Regions from separate parts of the Polycladomyces zharkentensis genome, predicted to be linked through region 2. Evidence: riboswitches for the same ligand, from Rfam matches in the RefSeq annotation. Region 2 holds a riboswitch; each other region holds the start of a gene.
The links. Region 2 has a riboswitch for cyclic di-AMP ahead of kimA (potassium transporter KimA). Riboswitches for the same ligand answer to the same signal wherever they lie in the genome.
Positions count from the first base shown of each region.

Region 1 (5,349 bases), on a different contig from region 2:
ACGGGGCGAGGTGGATCGGATTTACGGGGTGGACCGTTACGACGTGTCGGTCAATGTGGTTCGTTATTTCGGCATGTACACCGATTCCGCCGCGTTGGCACGGGGGGACGTGTTTACGGATGCCTTGTCCGGAGCTCCGCTGGCCGCGATGTCCGGCACACCGCTGTTCCTCACTCCTTCCGACCGGTTGCATTCCTATGTGGAAGCTCATTTGAGCGAAGTGAGGTCACAGATCGGGCCGTTGAATTCCGTTTACCTGTTTGGCGGAACGGGTTCCATTTCGACGGCCATCGAGAAAAGGATGCAATGGTATTTGGGGTACTGACCGAACGTATCCGGACAGATGAAAGCCACCCGTCCAGCGACTGGAGGGTGGCTTTTTTTCAGCGAAAAATGTCGGATCATCCTTCCGTTCAGGTTCATTGTGGAAACTGGTGCGGAAGGTTTTCTTTGTTAACTGAATTCATGCAATTAACGGTTGGGCTTTGATGCGATCCTCTGGTAAAGTATAAGGAAGTAGTGAAAAAGAGGAGGAAGAGTCATTGTACCGGATGATCTTGTTTGACGTGGATGGGGTGTTTTTAAGCGAAGACCGATGCTTTGACGCTTCCGCACTCTCCGTGTGGGAGCTGTTGTACAATCCCCTTTATTTGGGATTGCGGGGAGATGTGTTTACCACACAACCTTCCGAGGAAAAAATCCGTCAATTGCGCCAGCTGGTGTTTGACAGCGACAAGGTATTGGATTGGATCAAAACACGGGGAATCAACTCCAACTGGGACATGGTACAGATGACGTTTTCCCTGCAATGGCTACGCTTGTTGAAACAAATTCAGCCTGAGCGGCCGGATTGGGTGGCGGAAGCGATGAGCGGACCCGTCACAGCCGATGTGTTGCGCCGGTTGGGCGGACGGTTGCGTGAAGCGGGCATCGCGTATCAGCCGCAGTTTGATGCATTCATCCCGGCATTGGCCGAGTCGAACGCCACCAAGCAGGAATTGATCGTGTATTTCAACACGTTGGCGAAAGAGTGGTTGGGTGTGGAAACCGAGGCGTTCTCACCCAAAAGCGCGTTGTGGGAGTTGGGCCGCCAAGTGTTCCAAGCATGGTATCTGGGTGATGACCGATACCGGCAGGTGGAAGGCGAGGAACCAGCCACACCGGGCAAAACCGGATTTTTGCATCAGGAAATTCCGCTGGCCGACCCCAAAGAGATCCGACGAGTGCTGGACGGGTTACGGGCAGAGGGCATCGTGCTGGGATTGGGAACCGGCCGGCCGCTGATCGAGACGGAAGTGCCGCTTACCGCGCTCGGATTATATGATGCGTTTGACCCGGATCGAATCGTCACCGCCGACGACGTGATTCAGGCCGAACGGGCGCACCCGGAACATGCCCCGCTCAGCAAACCGCAACCATACACTTATTTAAAAGGGTATTTCGGTCGGAGCACAACGGATGCGGAAGTACTCACCTTCGAGTTGCCGTTGCCCAATGGTGAGGAAGTGCTGATCGTGGGGGATTCGGTGGCCGATTTGTTGGCGGCCCGAAAAATGGGGTGCAAGTTTGCAGCCACGTTGACGGGATTGACCGGAGAGGCCGCGCGGTCCAAATTTGAGGAGTTGGGCGCCGATTATATTGTACGCGATGTGACGGAATTGTCTCGTGTTTTCAGCGAAGCCGGAAAGTAATCCGTGGATGGCTCACTGAGACAGGTTGACCAAGTGGCCCCAGATCCTGTCCTGTCATCTCAGGCGCAATGTTTTCCCATGTGAGCGATGGTCAGGCCCGGCCAAGCGGAGAAGCGGGAAAGCGCAGGGCTTTGTCGCGGAGAATTTCCTTTTGAGCGAAGCCCGCTATGTCGCGGCCTTCTCCTTCGATTCGAAACGGGCAAGACTTGCTTCTCTGCAGGGCGCAGGCGGAGTGAGCCGGCAAATGATGTGTGCCATCTCGAGAAATCGTAGTTCGCGGACTTTATCAACAACTTGGTGGGATTTCAAACGAAAACTTTTCATACATCTAAGTTGACTATCATTCCACGTTTTTTGCATAATAGAATCGGGAAGGATGTAAGTGCCCGTCCTTTTTCGAAGATGAAAAAGGACCAAATCCTACATAATTGGAGGGTGAATCATGGCCAAGCACGAACTGCCTGCACTCCCTTATGCCCATGATGCGTTGGAGCCGTACATCGATGCGCAAACGATGGAAATTCACCATGGCCGGCATCACGCCACGTATGTCAACAACTTGAATGCGGCGTTGGAAGGTCATGCCGCCTTGGCGGAAAAATCGATCGAAGACCTTTTGCGTAACATCGATCAGGTGCCGGAAAGCATTCGTACCGCTGTGCGAAACAACGGGGGCGGTCATGCGAACCACAGCCTGTTCTGGCAAATCATGAGTCCGAACGGTGGCGGCGAACCGAGCGGGGAGTTGGCGAATGCCATCAACCAAACCTTTGGCAGCTTCGATAAGTTCAAAGAAGAATTCACCAAAGCGGCAACCACCCGTTTCGGTAGCGGTTGGGCTTGGCTGATCGTGAAAAAAGACGGTTCTTTGGCTGTGACGAGCACACCGAACCAAGACAGCCCGCTGATGGATGGAGACACGCCGATTTTGGGTCTGGACGTGTGGGAGCACGCCTACTATCTCAAATACCAAAACAAGCGTCCGGAATACATCAAAGCGTTCTGGAACGTGGTCAACTGGGATGAAGTCGCCAAACGGTACCAAGCGGCACGCGGATAAGAAGAATCGACAAAAGCGCGGTGGAATCTTCCGCCGCGCTTTTTTTGTCGTGGAATTTCCAAGGAAATACATACCTTACATTCTAATCATTTTCTATTGAAAGGTATCCATATCCAACTTATAATGGACAACGTGTATCAATACAGCCGAATCTTCGCGTCGGTGTTCGGCGCGGGGTACGGGGGACGCAATCCATGTTGGGGTGAAGCCGCCGTTTCGGCGGCCGGGATCAACTCCTTTCCCGAACCCGTCAGCTAACCTCGGAGGCTTGAAAGGAGGAGAAACAGTGTCTGCTTTGAAAAAGTGGGCGTGGGTGCTCACGGGTGCAGTGGTTGCAGTGATCGTAGCCGCGGTACCGTTTGGAAGCGGTAAGGCGGAAGCGGCTGCACCGACGATGATCCAATACGGCAGTAAAAACGGAGATGTCTGGGACTTGCAATATCGCTTGCAACAGCTGGGGCTGTACCGTGACAAACTGGACGGCATATACGGTTTGAACACGGAAAAAGCGGTTATCAAGTACCAGATTCAGCATAAATTGCGGATCGATGGCATTGCCGGTCCCCAAACGTGGGGATCGTTGAAGCGGCATACCGTGTCCAAAAAGACGGTATCCAAAAAGGTCCACAAACAGCCTCGTCATTCTGTAAATTCTCGCTTTTCGAAAAAAGACATTTCATTGATTGCACGAGCTGTATACAGTGAAGCGCGAGGTGAACCTTACAAAGGGCAAGTGGCTGTCGCTGCCGTGATTTTGAACCGGATTGATTCACCGGAGTTTCCGAAAACAGTAAGCGGTGTGATTTTCCAAGACGGTGCGTTTACGGCGGTACAGGACGGGCAGTTCTGGTTGAATCCCAACAGTACAGCCTATCGCGCTACGATGGATGCGATCCGGGGATGGGACCCGACAAACGGTGCATTGTACTATTTCAACCCGGACACCGCAACTTCTGATTGGATCTGGTCTCGCCCGCAAATCAAAAAAATCGGAAAGCATATTTTCACGAAGTGACGAGGAAAAGCCCGTTCCCTTGGGGGACGGGCTTTTTTTCGTGAGTAAAAACGAGGCTGTACGGAAATATTATGAGAGGAGGTTTTTTCATCATTTTCCGCTTGACAAAAGTAAGTATATAAATGCATAATATCAACGTAACTAAAGTTAGTTCATATTCCGTCATCACTATTCCACAAACGAAAGGAAGGAAACCCACATGGCGACCGTTTTGTACATCACTGCCAACCCCAAACCGGAGGAGCAGTCGTTCAGCTTGCAGGTGGGACGGGCATTTTTGAATGCCTACCGGGAGGCCAATCCCGAAGATACAATCGTCGAGTTGGATGTGTATAAACTGGACATCCCTTTCTTGGACGAAGATGTGTTCAGCGGTTGGGGCAAATTGCAGCAGGGAACCGCGTTTGAGGAATTGTCCGCAGAGGAGCAGAAAAAAGTGGGACGGATCAATGAGATCGTCGATCAGTTTGCGGCAGCGGACAAATACATCATTGTCACCCCGATGTGGAACTTCAGCATTCCTCCGCGGATGAAGGCGTACATCGACTCCATCTGTATCGCGGGCAAAACATTTAAGTACACCGAAAACGGTGCAGTCGGGCTCTTGAAAGGCAAAAAAGCCGTCCATATCCAAGCGCGCGGCGGTATCTACTCCGAAGGTCCGACCAAGGAATTCGAGTTCGGTGACCGTTATATCCGTGCCGTGTTGTCGTTCCTGGGTGTGGATGATGTGGAATCCGTCATTGCCGAAGGCATGTCGCAATTCCCGGACAAAGCCGATGCGATCAAGCAAAAAGCCGTTGAACAAGCGCGTGAGTTGGCCAAACGCTTCTAAGTACAATGAATCGGGAAAATTGCACAACCCCCTCTCAGCCCTCATCAAGAACGACCGACCGCCCAAATGGGCGGTTTTTTCCTTTTATTGTCCGCCACATCATTTGTTCCCCTTGATGGGAAACTATTTGCAGGGGGTGGAAAGATGGCTCGAAAACGACGCAGGCGATTGTTGGTACCCGAGTCACGGCCGGCCTTGGAGCGGTTGAAAGCCCAAGTGATGAGCAGAGAGATGGGTGTGGGACCGCTGTCGCCTGACCAGGTCAAAATGGAAGTGGCCAAGCAAGTAGGCGTGCCCCTCAAACCCGGTGACAACGGAGATTTGAAAACAGCCGATGCCGGCAAAATCGGTGGCACCATCGGCGGCCACATGGTACGGGAAATGGTCAAAATGGCGCAGGAGCAGCTGGCGCGTCAAAGATCCCGGCCCTGACGACGGCCCGATCGGGCCGTCCAATCTGTTTCATCATTGTTAAAGATCGATCAATTTTTGGCGACATATTGATGAGACACGAGACGGAACGGGCCGGTTTTGTCATAATGATAGAGGAGTGGGATTGAGGAGGGCGCCAGATGGAACGTGTGTTGCTACTGTCGATGGGATTTGGTGCCGGGCACAACTCGGCGGCACAAGCATTGTTGCATGTGATGGAAGAGCGAAATGCAAAAGTGATGTATGTCGATTTGCTGGAATGGATTCCGACGAAGGCACATCCTCTCCTCCAAAATGGGTATCACCGTATGTTGAA
Region 1 is NZ_JAFHAP010000005.1:61,886-67,234, forward strand. Features, by position in the region: gene JQC72_RS04800 (cell wall-binding repeat-containing protein) at 1-325, shown strand, start outside; gene JQC72_RS04805 (HAD family hydrolase) at 552-1,691, shown strand; gene JQC72_RS04810 (superoxide dismutase) at 2,134-2,751, shown strand; cyclic di-AMP (ydaO/yuaA leader) riboswitch at 2,886-3,034, shown strand; gene sleB (spore cortex-lytic enzyme) at 3,038-3,766, shown strand; gene JQC72_RS04820 (FMN-dependent NADH-azoreductase) at 3,966-4,601, shown strand; gene JQC72_RS04825 (alpha/beta-type small acid-soluble spore protein) at 4,746-5,033, shown strand; gene JQC72_RS04830 (MGDG synthase family glycosyltransferase) at 5,174-5,349, shown strand, end outside.
Region 1: another riboswitch for cyclic di-AMP. It lies ahead of sleB (spore cortex-lytic enzyme); the one in region 2 lies ahead of kimA (potassium transporter KimA).

Region 2 (5,349 bases):
CAACAAATGCGTCAGTCCCCATTGGGCAAACAGGCGGTCTACCTCCTCCGGCACTGCTTTCCTCTCTCCCAGCACCAATCCGCGAATCAGACCGGAAATCTCCGCAGGATACAGTTGTGCCAGCGTTTCGCCGCCACTTTGCCGAATCCGGTCTGCCCATGCGAATACATGCCATGGAGGCGGTTGTTCCGCCGACACCCCGTGAAGCCCGTCAGTCGACGCAATCCAATGCACAAATTGACGGCGATAAAACGATCGTGCATCAAAACCGCCTGGATTTCGCGCCGGTTCCGGTCGAGTCAACCGTACACCGTCCACCGACAGCCGCGTCCCGCTTGTCCAATCGCGAATCGTCCGCAACTCCGTCGGTGATTGCACTCGCAGACGAAACCACACTTTTTCGTCTTCCAAGCGCCGAACGGCACCATCCACCTCTATCCATCGGACTTTCACCATACAGGTGAGCTGATCTCCATCCACCTCAGGGGCGGACTGGATAACCCCATACATCTTGATGCCAACGTGATCGGCCAACCGATCATCGATAGACGAGACATTGCGGGCATCCACCCAGGACGTATAGGCGGCTCCGACAAAAAAAGAGAGCAGCGTGCATGTTGCCGTCCACATCCGCCAACGCCACAGGCACACCCATCCTCCCCCCATCCCGACAACAACCGCCCCGAACAACCACCATCCACCGTACCCGCTTCCCCATGCCAATGCAACGCCGATGCCTCCCATCCATCCGCCCGCCAACCAACTCACCGGAGCCTTCATAACAACCTCCATAAAAGGGATGAAATGGTATATCCTTTCCGCAAATTCCGACAGAATCCCTCCATGTTCGACAAAAACTGTCGCCATTTTGCTACGGCCGGTTGTCAAACCTTGATTGACAGGTTCCGGTAATCGTATTAGAATGCTAATCATGACAAAACCTAATCATCAACAGTTTCACACTTCGAGCGCTGAATCCGTACAGGAACGGGGGAACCAATTTTTTGGGGTGAATCCGGTGCCATCACCGGTAGGGTCACTCTCACGGACCCGAATCCGTCAGCTAACCTCGTAAGCGTGCTGAGAGGGAAGTGTGCTTCTTCACATGACCAAAAGTCATTGAAGTGGGCACTTCAATGGCTTTTTTGCGTTTTAAACAAAAACGGAATTTATCTGGGGAAGGTGTATGTGATGTTGTCCTCACTGAAACGCTTGATCATCGGGCGCCCGCTTCGTACTGAGCAACTGCAGGAAGAAAAACTGCCGATTTGGAAAGCGCTCCCTATCTTATCATCGGACGCGCTGTCGTCAGTCGCCTACGGTACGGAGCAGATCCTGCATGTACTCGCCCCGATCGGCGTGCTGGCGCTTTGGTATTCATTGCCCATATCCGGCGCGATTATCGGTTTGTTGACACTGCTCATCCTTTCCTATCGGCAAATCATCCACGAATACCCCGGAGGGGGCGGTGCCTACATCGTTTCAACAGACAACCTGGGTTGGTTTGCCGGGTTAATCGCCGGTGCGTCGTTGTTGATCGACTATACACTGACAGTGGCAGTCAGTGTTTCAGCCGGTACGGACGCGATCACTTCGGCATTTCCGGTTTTGCACAATCACAGTACGCTCATTTCCGTATTCTTCGTCCTTCTCCTCATGATCCTCAACTTGCGGGGTTTACGCGAATCCGGAACGATTTTCTCATTCCCCACCTACCTGTTTATCCTGGGCATGCTGGGTCTGGTGCTCGTAGGGTTGGGCAATGTGGCGGTCCATGGGATTCCTGCCGACGTCCCACCGGTGACACACACCTTTCCGGTCGGTCTCACTTGGTTCTTATTGTTGCGAGCGTTCTCGTCCGGATGCTCTGCATTGACCGGCGTCGAAGCCATCTCCAACGCCACTCCCGCCTTCCGGAAACCGGAGACGAAAAATGCGGCGCGTACATTGGCGCTTCTGGGATTATTGCTGGCCGTGTTGTTCGGCGGGACCAGCATGTTGGCATATCTGTATCACATCACGCCCAGTCCGACAGAGACGGTGCTTTCCCAAATCGCTGAAGAGACCTTCGGCAGAACGCTTCCGTATTATTACATCCAGGGGACTACCGCGCTGATCCTGATTCTGGCCGCCAACACCGCCTTTGCAGGCTTCCCGCTGTTGGCCTCCATTATGGCCAAGGACAAATTTATGCCGCGGATGTTTGCTTCCCGCGGAGACCGGCTCAATTTCTCCAACGGCATCATCGTGTTGGCCTTGGCCGCAATCGGGTTGATCGTGGCGTTTGAAGGAGAAGTGGAACGGTTAATCCCCTTGTATGCGATCGGTGTCTTTTTATCGTTCACCTTGTCCCAAACCGGGATGGTGGTTCGCAGGTGGAAGCAGCGCAACCCGGGCTGGATGCGCAAATTGGCGATCAACGCCGCGGGTGCGGTCGTCTCGTTCATCGTCCTGCTGATTTTCGCCGTCACCAAATTTACGGAAGGCGCTTGGATCGTGGTATTGGTGATACCGGTGTTCATCTTCGCCTTTTATCAAGTTCGGAAACACTATGAGGCTGTCGCGGAAGAGTTGCGCATCGACATCGCCACCGACAAACCGGAAAAGAAAGATCATGTGATTATCATCCCTGTCGGGGGTATCAGCCGCGTCGTTCGCAACACGATCGCCTACGCCAAGACGATCGGGGATGACGTGGTGGCAATCCACGTGGCCTTCACCGAGGAAGATGCGGAGAAGATGGAGAAAAAGTGGGAGCAATGGAATCCCGGCGTCCGCCTCGTTGTCACCCGTTCCCGTTTCCGAAGCGTCAACGGCCCCGTGCTGAGGTTCATCGACATGGTCCAGGAACGGGTAGGCGACAACCTGATTACCGTCCTGATCCCTGAATTCATCCCCCGCAGGTGGTGGCAGCGCTTTTTGCACAACCAATCCGCGCTGTGGCTGCGTTTCCTGCTGTTGTTGAGAAAAGATGTCATCGTCTCCACAGTGCCGTTCCATTTGCGCAAATGAAACCATCAAGAAAGCCCGACCTGTCATCGACGCAGGTTGGGCTTTGCTTATTACGCCGGATGGATGGCTCCGTCTCCCACCGTCACTTCCGGCACGTTTTCTCCGGCAGACTGAAGGAACTTTTGCCTCCACTCTTTTTGAGCCTCTTGCTTCCGCCGCTTTTCATGGCAATGGACCTGTTGGTCAAACTTTTCGATCGCGGGATATGGCATATACATCAATGGATTTATTCCATTTTTTTATGCTTCCGGACAGCTTCATTCCCAGTCTTTGAGCAACTCGTACTGAAGGTGCATTGGAAGGATCGATGAGTGAGATCAATCTCGGTGAATCTAAATGTTTGAAGCCCCAGTCGCGACATCCTTTCGCCGCTTCAGTAGCAAATCCTTGTCCCCAATAATCCCTTGCGAACAAATACCCGATTTCGATTTCAGGTTGTCCGTTTACTTCCTGGGGGACTAAACCGCATTGGCCAACAAATACACCATCATTTTTTCGCTCAACAATCCACAGCCCGATTCCAAACTGATCGTAGTTGGACTGTGTCCATTTGATCCACTTCATCGTTTCGTCGAAAGTCTTCGTGCCAGGATAAAAAGACATGGCTATTGGATCTGAAAAAATTTTCAGTAAGTTTTCGGCATCATCCATCGTCATCTTGCGTAATCTGAGTCTTTCTGTCTCCAAGATGTTCATGATCTTCCCCCTGAAGAAAAAATGCCGGTATCTCCAACGCCAGTCCTCAATATCCCCTACCCTTGGTGACAGCTTTGCCGGTATGGCCCCTATGGGAATGACAGGAAGAGGGAGATGAGCCATTCCCCGGTTCATTGTCCGACCGCCGTAATTCATGTTCGGGTCCCCTTTTCAAGTTGTCACCGTCACTTTTATTCCCCGCCGGCAATCGTCCTTCCTCCCAAAAAAGAAACACTCCTTTCAAAAGAAAGGAGTGCGGCTCCCATCAAACCCTGGGCAAGGTGATTCCCCGTTGATGTTGGTATTTTCCCTGTTTGGCCCGGTACGACACCTCACACGCCTCATCGCTTTCGAAGAACAGCACTTGGCAAAGTCCCTCGTTGGCGTAGATTTTGGCGGGAAGCGGCGTCGTATTGGAAATTTCCAGCGTAACGTGTCCCTCCCATCCCGGCTCGAACGGGGTCACATTGGTGATGATTCCGCACCGGGCGTATGTTGATTTGCCCACACAAACGGCCAGCACGTTTTCCGGGATGCGAAAATACTCTACCGACCGAGCCAATGCAAACGAGTTGGGCGGGATGATGCAAACATCTCCCTTAAAGTCGATGAAAGAGTTGGAATCGATCTGTTTCGGATCGATGATGGTGTTCAGCGCGTTATGGAAAATCTTGAATTCATCGGCCACACGCAGATCGTACCCGTAACTGCTCAGGCCGAAACTGACGGCTTCTCCCTTACCGACGTTCCGGTCAATGAACGGCTCGATCATGCCGTGTTCCAAAGCCATTTTTCGAATCCACTTGTCCGATTTGATCGTCATTTCCCATACGACTCCTTTTCTCCCATTTCATAGATTCCCGACTGCATTCCAACCGATATGATACGACAGACAATCACGATTGCAAAGAGACCGGGGCAGGAAAACGGCAAAAAACAATAGCCGTTGTATCAGGGTGTCTCTATTCTACCATATTTGATGTAGAAAAAAGGATCATCCGGGACAATCATCCTCAAACACAAAAATCCGGTCAAGTATTCCCTTGACCGGTGAGACTGCCGACCCATTTGATCCATTCACGGTTCCGGGTGCCGTTCTCTCTCCCGCTCCTGAATCGCAGCGCACTCATGGCAGCGAGTTCGAATTTCCCGTCGTGCGGAACAGAGACGGAAAACAGGAGTCCGCGGACTTTGCCGGCAACGATCCTTGCCGGTATGAACGGTTATCGTTCGCCGAAGACGGCTGTGCGCTTTCACTGCGTTTTTGTCAACAACCTCAACCGGTTCATCACCGGTTGGAAGCGACTGAGACCGTTCGGATCGACAATGCCTGATCCAAATCGTTCAACAGGTCATCCACATCCTCCAATCCGACGGACAGCCGGAGCAATCCGTCGGTGATCCCATGTTGCTCCCGTACATGTTGCGGCATGGCAGCATGGGACATCTTGGCCGGATAGGAGAGGATGCTTTCCACCGCACCCAGGCTGACCGCCACGATGGGGAGACGTACGCGACTCAGCACCTCCCGCGCCCGTTCTCCTGATCCGACGTCAAACGACAGCACCGCACCGTGTCCGCTGGATTGTTGACATTGCAAACGATGGCCGGGGTGTGAGGGAAGCCCCGTGTAATACACCC
Region 2 is NZ_JAFHAP010000004.1:337,098-342,446, forward strand. Features, by position in the region: gene JQC72_RS03485 (DNA internalization-related competence protein ComEC/Rec2) at 1-780, opposite strand, end outside; cyclic di-AMP (ydaO/yuaA leader) riboswitch at 960-1,094, shown strand; gene kimA (potassium transporter KimA) at 1,192-3,012, shown strand; gene JQC72_RS03495 (GNAT family N-acetyltransferase) at 3,196-3,864, opposite strand; gene dcd (dCTP deaminase) at 3,974-4,531, opposite strand; gene JQC72_RS03505 (aminotransferase class I/II-fold pyridoxal phosphate-dependent enzyme) at 4,997-5,349, opposite strand, start outside.

Region 3 (5,349 bases), on a different contig from region 2:
CTGACCGTGTCGGCCTCACTGCCAAAATAGCCGTCAAACGGCATGGAGATCGAATTCGTCAATGGAATGCCCGCGCCTTTTCGCTTGGATTCGTTCCCGGTAATCGACAGCGAACCGATTGTCATGCCGTGAAACGCGTTGGTGAAACTCATGATTGTGTCCCGCCCGGTTACTTTGCGGGCCAGCTTCAGCGCACTTTCCACCGAATTGGTGCCTGTCGGTCCCGGAAACATCACTTTATAGTGAAGATTTCGCGGCTTTAAAATGACCTCATGGAACCGTTCCAGCAGCTTTTCTTTTGCTTCTGTCGCCATATCAAGGCTGTGCGTAATGCCATCTTCCATCAAATAGTCGATCAGCTTGGCCTTGATTCGTTGATTGTTGTGGCCGTAGTTTAACGCGCCGGCACCGGCAAAAAAGTCGACATATTCCCGGCCGTCCCGATCCCACAGCTGATAGCCGCTCGCTTTTGCAAAGACAGTCGGAAAACTCCGGCAGTAACTGCGGACCTCCGATTCCAAAGCTTCAAAAACCTTCAACGGTGAATGTAATTCCTCCGCAACTTTCACCAAATCCCCCCAGTTAAGTTTGATACCGAAACGGTCCGATCCGAAACGTCATTTCCGATTCATGAGTTCCCCCCGGGAACAGATGGGCGGGAAAACACTCCGAAACTTCACAGCACGTTGCAAAATCCCGTGCCAATCCCCGGAATAAAGCCTGGGATGCAAGATTCGACGGAGAAACGGTTGCTTCAAGATAACGGACATTTTTGCAAGCGTCCCGACGGATCAACGCTTTCAGAAGCGCCTTTCCCAACCCGTTGCCCCGTTGAGACTCGGCCACGGCCACCTGCCACACAAACAGGGTTTGCTGGTCTGCCGGTGGTCGAAAAGCGGACAAAAAACCGACGATTTGTCCCTCCTGTTCGGCAACCACACAAGTATCCGAAAAGAACTTGCACAGCATCAGGTAACTGTAAGGGGAATTGACGTCCAACACTCCGGTGTCCCGAACCAGGCTCCAGATCCCGATTCCATCCGCTACCTGTGGTTGGCGAAGCGCCACTTTGTTCATCAACCCGGTTTCCAGATTCATCACCTCCTCCCCGGTACCGACGGCTCAACGCCATGCCAAAATGTCCCGCACAGCGCGTCATCGCCGATTAAAAAAGTACAAGACCGGTGCAAACTTTCTCCCAGGAACCATCATTCCAAGGAAAAAGTCTGTACCGGTCCGTGCTTGTGCAATCCGTACGCGGTCAAAGACTCAGATCCGCCTTCTCGTGCACAGGAAAAGTCAGTCCGGCGCAAAATTGGCAAATCCCTTGGATCTCACTGCTTCAGCCGACAAGGCTGGCGGGCAAGATGGATGAGAAATGCTTCACATCTATTCCGGTGTCAATCCGGAATTCACCCCAATCGCTTGGTTCCCCCGTTTCCATCGAAATGAAATAAGGCGTCTTTAATTGTCAATATAAACTGTTTCCTACAATCAATTGTTAATATTTTTACTTTGTCTTATAATACCATATTTACCATAATGATTCATCCTCTATAAATTCCGTTGATCCCCTCGTATACTCTTTCTCCTATGTTCAGATCGGATGAATTGATCTATTCTCCCTTTCTCGCTTCGTTCCACTGCCATTCATCTCCAATTGGACATCGACTCTATCGTCTGCTGACAAAAACTGCCCAAAAACTTACGTAAACGTGGACTCTTCGGACTGTCACCAAAAATCTTTTCCGGCGGTCCTTCTTCCATAATTCGTCCTTCATCAAAGAAAACAACCCGATCCGCCACTTCCCGGGCAAAACCCATTTCATGTGTAATGATCAACATCGCCATCTTGCCCTCCGCTGCAATCTCCTTGATAACCCCGAGAACCTCCCCGACAAGCTCAGGGTCCAACGCAGACGTCACCTCATCAAACAACATGATCTTGGGTTGCATGACCAACGCACGCGCAATCGCCACCCGCTGCTGCTGACCGCCGGATAATTGTGACGGATATGCGTCGATCTTATCCAGCAACCCTACTTTATCCAACATGGTTTTGGCCTGCTCGATCGCTTCTTCCTTGGACAATCCCAATACCTTGATCGGTGCCTCCGTCACATTTCGCAAAATGTTCATGTGCGGAAACAGATTAAACTGCTGAAACACCATTCCGATTTTGCCGCGCACTTGATGCAAATGTTTTTCATCAGCCGGAACAAGCTTCCCGCCCTTTTTTTTGTGCCAGAGCAACTCACCGTCAACTTCAATCGTACCCGACGTCGGCCTTTCCAACGTCATCAAAACACGGGCAAACGTCGTCTTGCCGGACCCGCTCGGCCCGATTACCGCTACTTTTTCTGCAGGAGCCAAATCAAAATCGATTTCGTGCAACACTTGAGTTTTGCCATAGAACTTGCTGACCTTGCGGTAACGAACAATTGGGTTTATGCGATCCGATTTCACATGCATCACCTCAAAACCCCTTCAGTTTATCAATCCTTTTTGATTGAGTTGGAGCCAAGATTCCAAGCGGCGTACCAGGAGTGAGGAAAGGTAACTCAATATGAGGAAAAACACCCCGACAAGCGTAATGGGTTCCAAATAGCGGAATGAATTGGAGCCGATAATTTGCGCTTGACCCAGCAACTCGATCAGCGTGATTGCCGATAAAAGCGGCGTTTCTTTAAACATCACGATCAAATAGTTGCCCAATACGGGAACAATCGGCCGGACGGCCTGCGGGAGAATAATCCGCATCCACGTTTGCGTTTTTGAAAAGTTGAGGGCGACGGCAGCTTCCCATTGCCCGCGCGGGACCGCGTCAATACCTGCCCTGTATACCTCCGACAGATAGGTGCTATAGTGAATGCCCAATCCCAGTACACCAGCCGTGAAAGGAGACAACCTCAATCCAAAATGAGGTGCCACATAAAAAATGAAGAACAACTGAACCAATGGCGGTGTGCTGCGCACAAATTCGATAAAACCGCCGGTCACCCATGACAAAAGCTTGACCTCAGACCGTCGTGCAAAGGCGATCAACAGACCGCCGACAAGTGCAATCAAATAGGAGACGATCGTCGCACCAATCGTAATCTTCACGGCATCGAGCAGTTGCGGTAAAATTTGCAAAGTAAACGTCCAAGACCATCCCACGTTAAGACCTCCCCGTTGAAAGTCTGCGCTCCAACCAACGCACGCCCAACGTCAGCGGATAGGCGACGAGAAAATACAAGATGAGCAACAGACCGAATATTTCAGGGGTATGCTGATTCATATTGGTCCGCAAGGTTGTCGCCTGAAATGTCATATCAGAAATCGTAATCAAGGAAACCAAAGAGGTTCCTTTCAACAATTCGATGAAAAGATTACCGAAAGATGGCAACATGATGCGGAAAGCCTGCGGCAGGATCACACTCCGCATCCTCTGCCCCGGTGTCATGTTCAGCGCAACAGCCGCTTCGATCTGCCCCTTGGGGACGGCCAATATCGAGCTGCGGACGATTTCTGATCCATACGCCCCGGCGTTAAGACCGAGAGCGAGCAAACCCGCCAAATCCGCCGACAACCAGATGCCGAGCTGCGGCAGGACAAAATAAAGCCAAAACAATTGAACGAGCAAAGAGGTTCCGCGAAAAACTTCAACAAAAACAGTGCACACCGCTCGGAGCGGATAAAACCGCGACAGACGTCCAAACCCTGCCAAAAAGGAGACGAAAAAGGCCAATATCGCCGAATAGATCGTCAGCTGAACCGTGATTCCAAGCCCTTGCAGCAAAGAAGGCAATATTTTTTCGCAGACCCCGATCGGAATCACATCCTTTCCCGTTGCGATTCAAACAATCGTGTGCCTCGTGATAAATCAGGGGTCTCAGCTCATCCCTGCCCATGGACGGGATCTAAATACAGTGGGACTCTTACGGTTTGCACAGTTCATCCGCCTTTTTGTCAGGCAAGTTCTCTTCGGTGAATCCGAACAGTTTGAGAACATTCAATAATGCACCCGACTTTTTCATTTCCGCCAATTCTCGACTGAATGCATCCCGAAATTGTTTATCTTCTTTTCGGAAGGCAGCCGCTCCATATCCGAGGACACTTTTTCCGTCCACGATCGGCTGTTGAAAGTCCTTTACCTCCTCGATATCTCGGGCACCGGTGGATTCCATCATCGCCCGTAAAGAAGGACCTGTCATCGTGATCGCATCCACCCGCCCGGATTCCAATGCGGAGATCGCGGAAGGCTGATCAGGAACAATGATCATCTGATTCTCCTTCACACCCGATTTCTTCAAATAGCTGACCTCAACCGCCCCCTTCATCACCGCGACCTTCACTTGCGGATGGGCGGCGATGTCCTCATAACTGTGAAGTTTCTTCGGGTTTCCTTTTTTCACTGCGATTGCTTCCCCGATTTTGTATTCAGGATCGGCAAACACCACTTCTTTGCAACGAGTCGGGGTGATGTACATCCCCGCGGTAATGACATCAAAACGACCCGATTTCAATCCGGGAATCAATGACCCAAAGTCCACCAAAACCGGCTCGATTTTGTGAATCCCCATCTTTTTAAAAACAGAACGTGCCACCTCGACGGCTTCTCCCGTCACTTTTCCCGTTTCATCCTTATAAGCATAAGGTTTCTCATTGGCAAAACCGATCGTGACAACCCCCTCTTCTTTGGCGCGCTTGAGCGTGTCCCCACCATGCAAGCCAAAATGAAGCCCACATGCCGTCGCTGACATGATGAATACCAGCAATACGCCAACAATAAAAAAGTGTTTCTTTGACACCAAGCTTTTCCTCCTTTGTTTTTGTCGCCTCCGTCACTCACCTTTCGACCCGTATCCTCTCTCGATGAAGCGGGACTCCATGGCCACAGCCTCATCACCTTTATTCCCCGAGAGAAAAATTTGAAACGGAATTTTACTTCTTGCCTGATAAATCGAGCAATAATGATAACATCGCCATAAAATTCAGCCCCCGTTTTACGAGAGGCAATAGCGTCGGTGTATACTTTTCCAGTGCGCTTTTCATTAAAGTAGGTATAAGATAAAAAGACGGGGCAATCCCGTTGTTGGTCCCCGCCTAACATATTGTCAGAGGAAATGGTGATTTGCCCCAAACGGCTGAAGCAACGCCGCGGGCTTCTCGCTTCATCCGGTGTGGCAAACCTCCATCCACAAGTGATTTTCGTTTCATGAGTTTTGCTCGCATCGTAGGTTTCGCGTCATCCATTCGAAGAAGACGTTCACTGGTGGATCGTATCAGAGATCACTTTGCGATCGGTACACCAATTACCCACAATAAAAACACCACTTTTGTGGTGTTCGAGACTGCTGACAAAGT
Region 3 is NZ_JAFHAP010000011.1:60,543-65,891, reverse strand. Features, by position in the region: gene ectB (diaminobutyrate--2-oxoglutarate transaminase) at 1-569, opposite strand, end outside; gene ectA (diaminobutyrate acetyltransferase) at 583-1,098, opposite strand; cyclic di-AMP (ydaO/yuaA leader) riboswitch at 1,329-1,471, opposite strand; gene ehuA (ectoine/hydroxyectoine ABC transporter ATP-binding protein EhuA) at 1,651-2,472, opposite strand; gene ehuD (ectoine/hydroxyectoine ABC transporter permease subunit EhuD) at 2,488-3,159, opposite strand; gene ehuC (ectoine/hydroxyectoine ABC transporter permease subunit EhuC) at 3,161-3,820, opposite strand; gene ehuB (ectoine/hydroxyectoine ABC transporter substrate-binding protein EhuB) at 3,921-4,793, opposite strand.
Region 3: another riboswitch for cyclic di-AMP. It lies ahead of ectA (diaminobutyrate acetyltransferase); the one in region 2 lies ahead of kimA (potassium transporter KimA).

Region 4 (5,349 bases), on a different contig from region 2:
TTTTTTCCACCTTGGGGACAAGCACTTGCCGGTGCAATGCCTGGTGAACCGACTGCACGATCAGGTCGTACAGCGTTTTTTCCTTGCTGATGCGCACTTCCAGCTTGGCGGGGTGCACATTGACATCCACCAGTTTGGGGTCCGTCTCCACGCACAACACACCGATCGGATAACGCCCCACCGGCAACAGCGTTTCATACGCTTGCAATACCGCCTGTACCAATGGAACACTGCGGATATAGCGTCCGTTCAGAATGATGGACAAATACGAACGGTTGGACCGGGTCACCTCGGGACGGGCCACCAACCCCGTCAGGCGGAAATCCGGATCTTCCGCTTCCACTTGCACCATGTGGGACGCCACTTGTTTTCCGTACAAGGCATGGATGACGTGAATCAATTTCCCGTCGCCGGGTGTCCGGAACAATTCACGTCGGTTGTGGCGGAGCGAAAATGCCCGATTCGGATGTGCCAGCGCCAATCGGCCGATCACATCGGCCACGTGACTAACCTCAGTGTTGACGGTTTTCAGGTATTTCAAACGAGCCGGCGTATTGTAAAACAGGTCTTCCACCCGCACATCCGTTCCCCGGGAACGGGACGTTTCCTCAATCGAGACCATTTCGCCCCCTTCCAGCTTGAGCCGGGTGGCGGGTTGGTCTGATCCGTCCTGGGTGGTCAGAGTCAGACGGGATACGGAAGCGATGCTGGGCAGTGCCTCTCCGCGAAAACCCAACGTGCGGATCGCGAACAGATCCCGCTCCCGGCGAATTTTGCTGGTGGCATGCCGGGCGAAAGCCAGTTTCGCATCCTCCCGGTCCATGCCGCAACCGTTGTCGGAAACGCGGATCGAGCGGATACCGCCTTCCTCCAACTCAACCGCGATCCGGTCCGCCTCCGCATCGATCGCGTTTTCCACCAGCTCTTTCACCACGGATGCCGGTCGCTCCACCACTTCTCCCGCCGCGATCTGGTTGGCCAAATGATCGTCCAAAATGCGGATCTTTCCCATCTTCGGCCCTCCCTACACCCGGCTGGATCTCAGCCGTTGTTGCAGACGGTGGATCAACTGCATCGCGTCCAGGGGGGTGGAACCCATCAGATCCCACTCGGCCAGTTCCTTCAGCACTTCCCGCTCCGTCTCACTCAATTCCGGTTCGGGGACCTTTTCCTTTCGCGTCTCCGGTTCGGGAACGGTCGGGAACAACTCCAACTGCTGAACCGTGGCGGCCGTTTCCGACTGCCCCTCCAGCTGGTCCAAAATCACTTTGGCCCGACGGATCACTTCCGGCGGCAATCCGGCCAGCTCAGCCACTTGAATCCCGTAACTGCGGTCAGCACGCCCCGGTTCGATCCGGTGGAGAAAGACCACTTTTCCGTCTTTCTCCACGCATCGGGCGTGCACATTCACCACCCGGGGAAGCGTTTCCTCCAGCCGGGTCAGTTCATGATAGTGGGTGGAGAACAAAGTTTTTGCCCCCACATGATCGTGGATGTATTCCACGATCGCATGGGCAAGAGACATGCCGTCGTATGTAGAGGTACCGCGTCCCACTTCGTCCAGCAGGATCAAGCTTTGTTTCGTCGCCTGGGTGAGCGCCTGACACGTCTCCGCCATCTCCACCATAAACGTGCTCCGGCCCCCGACCAGATCGTCCGCCGCACCGATCCGTGTAAAGATCCGGTCCACGATGGGGGTTTCCGCTCGCTTCGCGGGAACGAAGCTGCCGATTTGCGCCATCAACGTGATCAGGGCCACCTGGCGCATATAGGTGCTTTTTCCGGCCATGTTGGGACCGGTGATCAGCAAGATCTGGCGGTCCTCCGGGTCCATATCCGCGTCGTTGGCCACGAACGGCTCCTCCCGGTTGGCCGCCTCCACCACCGGATGCCGCCCCGCTTCGATTCGCAAGCGACCGTCCGTGCGGATGACCGGACGGACATATCCGTAGCGGTCGGCCACGGCGGCAAGCGATTGCAACGCATCCAACCGCGCCACTTGTTCGGCAAGCTTTTGCAACCGCGGAATCTGCCGGGCCACTTGTTCGCGGACCTCGGTGAACAGCTGGTACTCCAATTCCACCGACTTTTCTTCCGCTTCCAGAATCAACTGTTCCTTTTCCTTCAGCTCCGGCGTGATAAACCGCTCCGCGTTGGCCAAGGTCTGTTTCCGTTCATATCGACCTTCCGGCAAATGGCGAAGATTGGCCTTGGTCACCTCGATATAGTAACCGAATACCTTGTTGTAACCCACTTTGAGCGACTTGATGCCCGTCGCTTCCCGCTCGCGACGCTCCAACTGGGTGATCCAGTTCTTCCCTTCCCGTTGCGCCGTACGCAGCCGATCCAAATGGGGATGATAACCTTCCCGGATCAAGCCGCCCTCTTTGACCGAAACGGGGGGATCATCCTCGATCGCCCTGGCGATCAGCTCCGCCACATCTGCGCACACATCCATATGTTCGCCCATCATCCGAAGCGGCGGGCAATCCACCCGGGCCAACACCTGCCGCAATGCGGGAAGCGCCTCCAGCGAACGGCGAAGCGCTTGCAATTCCCGGGCATTGGCCGAACCATACGCGATCCTGGCAGCCAATCGCTCCAGATCATACACTTCCTTCAATCGTTCCCGGACTTCCTCCAATAACAGCAGGTCGTCCAGAAACGCCTGTACCGCGTCCTGCCGTTCCTCGATCGCCTCTTTGTTCACCAACGGCTTGTCCAACCATTGGCGCAACATCCGGCTCCCCATCGCGGTCGCCGTCTGATCCAGCAACCAGAGCAACGATCCTTGACGCCGACCGTCCTTTAACGTAGCGGTCAGTTCCAGATTGCGCCGGGCCGCTTCGTCCAGAATCATGAACTGGCGGGCATCATACCGTCGAACCCGATTGAGATGCCGCAGGGATCGCTTCTGCGTATCTTGCAGATAGCGAAGCAACATCCCGCCAGCCCGGACCAAAAGCGCTGTCGTGAACACCTCTTTTGCCGATGGAAATTGCTGGGCCAATGCCGCTTCCAGTTCACCGGCGTTCCCCAGTTTCTCCTCGGTCATTGGGGTGAACAGACATCCCAACCGCATGCCAAGCCGCTTTTGGAAGTGACGATCCCCGGCCAATGCGGGGTCGAGCAGCACTTCCCGTGGTCGGTATGCACCGGTTTCATCCATCAGCCGGTCCAATGACCCTTCCAACTGGGTCACGTACCATTCACCGGTGGAAAGATCCCCGGCCGCCAACGCATGCGCACGGCCATCGGTAGCGAGCGCCACCAAAAAGTTGTTCTCTTTGTCGGCCAGCATTTTTTCCTCAATGACCGTTCCCGGTGTGATCACGCGAACCACTTCGCGTTTGACCACGCCTTTGGCCGCTTTGGGGTCCTCCACCTGTTCACAGATCGCGACTTTGTATCCTTTTTCGATCAATCGCTCAATGTACGCCTCGGCGGAATGATACGGCACACCGCACATCGGTACCCGTTCTTTCCCGCCGTCGCGTGAGGTCAGCGTAATTTCCAGCTCTTCGGCTGCTTTTTTTGCATCCTCAAAAAACATCTCGTAAAAATCGCCCAAACGGAAAAATAAAAAGGCATCCGGATACTCTGCCTTAATCGATAAGTACTGTTCCATCATCGGCGTATATTTGGCCAAAACAGGACACCCTCCGAACGGTAAGAGTCGTTGTTTCGTACGGTCTATTGTAACACTCCCCAACGGACCGAACAACGTCTGTTTCACCCCGATCAACAATGAGGAGCGGTCTCAACTGTACGAACACGGTGCAGTCCGCCCCAACTGCGAGTGCCGTATCCATACATCTTTTCGCACTTCGTCATTCCTCATGATCAACCTGTATCCGGGAATATGGTTTGAAAAGGATTTGCCCGACGGATTTCGTCAGGGGGAGTAAACAGAAGAGAAATGGATCTCCCATCAAACGGATCGGGTCACATGACGGTATTTCATTCCTTTTTGATGAAAAATGACACTTTACATCAGGTGGTCGGAGGAGTATGATGAGCTCGATTTAAAAATAAAATACATCCTCGTAAATCGCTGAATCCCGCGATACGCGGGAGCGGGGGAACCAACCGCAGGCTGTGGCGAATCGGTCACGGACTGCATGGGGTGAATCCCGGGTTAATGCCCGGGTAGGGTGACTCTCAGCCACCCGAATCCGTCAGCTAACCTCGTAAGCGTTGTGAGAGGGGGAGTGGAATCGTGCGGCAGCACGGCTGTTTTTGCTGTGCTCAAAAAGCCACGGGAAGACACCCTTCTCGTGGCTTTTTCTGTTGGTGACGGGAAGCTTTTACGCTCAAGAATGGCGATGGCGAAAGAAAGACACCATGATGGACGTTACGGATGATTTTTATCGCCGGAAAGGCGGAGAGGAGGCTCGATCATGATACGGATTCATGGATTGACCAAACGGTTTCCGGGTGAAAAGGGAATTTTTGATCTCACCCTTGAAGTGAATCGGGGTGAAGTATTCGGTTATCTCGGACCAAACGGTGCGGGAAAATCCACTACGATTCGTCACTTGATGGGTTTTATGAGACAGGATGAGGGCAAAGCGGAGATCGGGGGCATGGACTGCTGGAATGAATCGGACAAGATTCAAAAAGTCACCGGTTATCTCCCGGGGGAGATCGCCATGTTTGAAGGACTGGACGGTACCGGTTTCTTGGATTTGATGGCGGGACTCCGTGGACAGAAGGATGACAGAAGGAATGAGCTGCTGGAGCGACTGGAACTGGACCCCCGAGTCCCGATCCGAAAAATGTCCAAGGGAATGAAACAAAAACTGGCCATTGTGGCCGCATTCATGCATGATCCGGAGATTTTGATCCTGGACGAACCCACCTCCGGTTTGGATCCCCTGATGCAACGGGGGTTTGTGGAATTGATTCTGGAAGAAAAAAAGCGAGGAAAAACGATTTTCATGTCCTCTCATCAGTTTCCGGAGATCGAGCGCACGGCAGACCGGGTCGGCATCATCCGGAAAGGACGGCTGATCGCTGTGAAATCCGTCCAGGAATTGCGCAGTGAGCAGCGGAAAGCGTTTGTTGTGACGCTGGGAAGAAAATCGGACATCGACCGATTGATTCAGGCCGGGCTCAGTGTGGTCCGCCGGGGAGCAACCACGGTTGAAATCGAGGTACAAGGTGATCTGAATCCCCTGATCCGCGCTCTGGGCGATGTGGATGTGCGCCATTTGGAACACAGAGAGATGGATCTCGAAGAAATCTTTATGCACTACTATGAACGACGGGAGGCGAACGAACGATGAACCTTGCGCTGTACCGGGCAATGTGGCGGTTGCACGGCAAGACATTGGCAGCGATGGCGAT
Region 4 is NZ_JAFHAP010000008.1:125,376-130,724, reverse strand. Features, by position in the region: gene mutL (DNA mismatch repair endonuclease MutL) at 1-1,012, opposite strand, end outside; gene mutS (DNA mismatch repair protein MutS) at 1,025-3,649, opposite strand; cyclic di-AMP (ydaO/yuaA leader) riboswitch at 4,043-4,211, shown strand; gene JQC72_RS07860 (ABC transporter ATP-binding protein) at 4,401-5,288, shown strand; gene JQC72_RS07855 (efflux permease Rv1217c-related protein) at 5,285-5,349, shown strand, end outside.
Region 4: another riboswitch for cyclic di-AMP. It lies ahead of JQC72_RS07860 (ABC transporter ATP-binding protein); the one in region 2 lies ahead of kimA (potassium transporter KimA).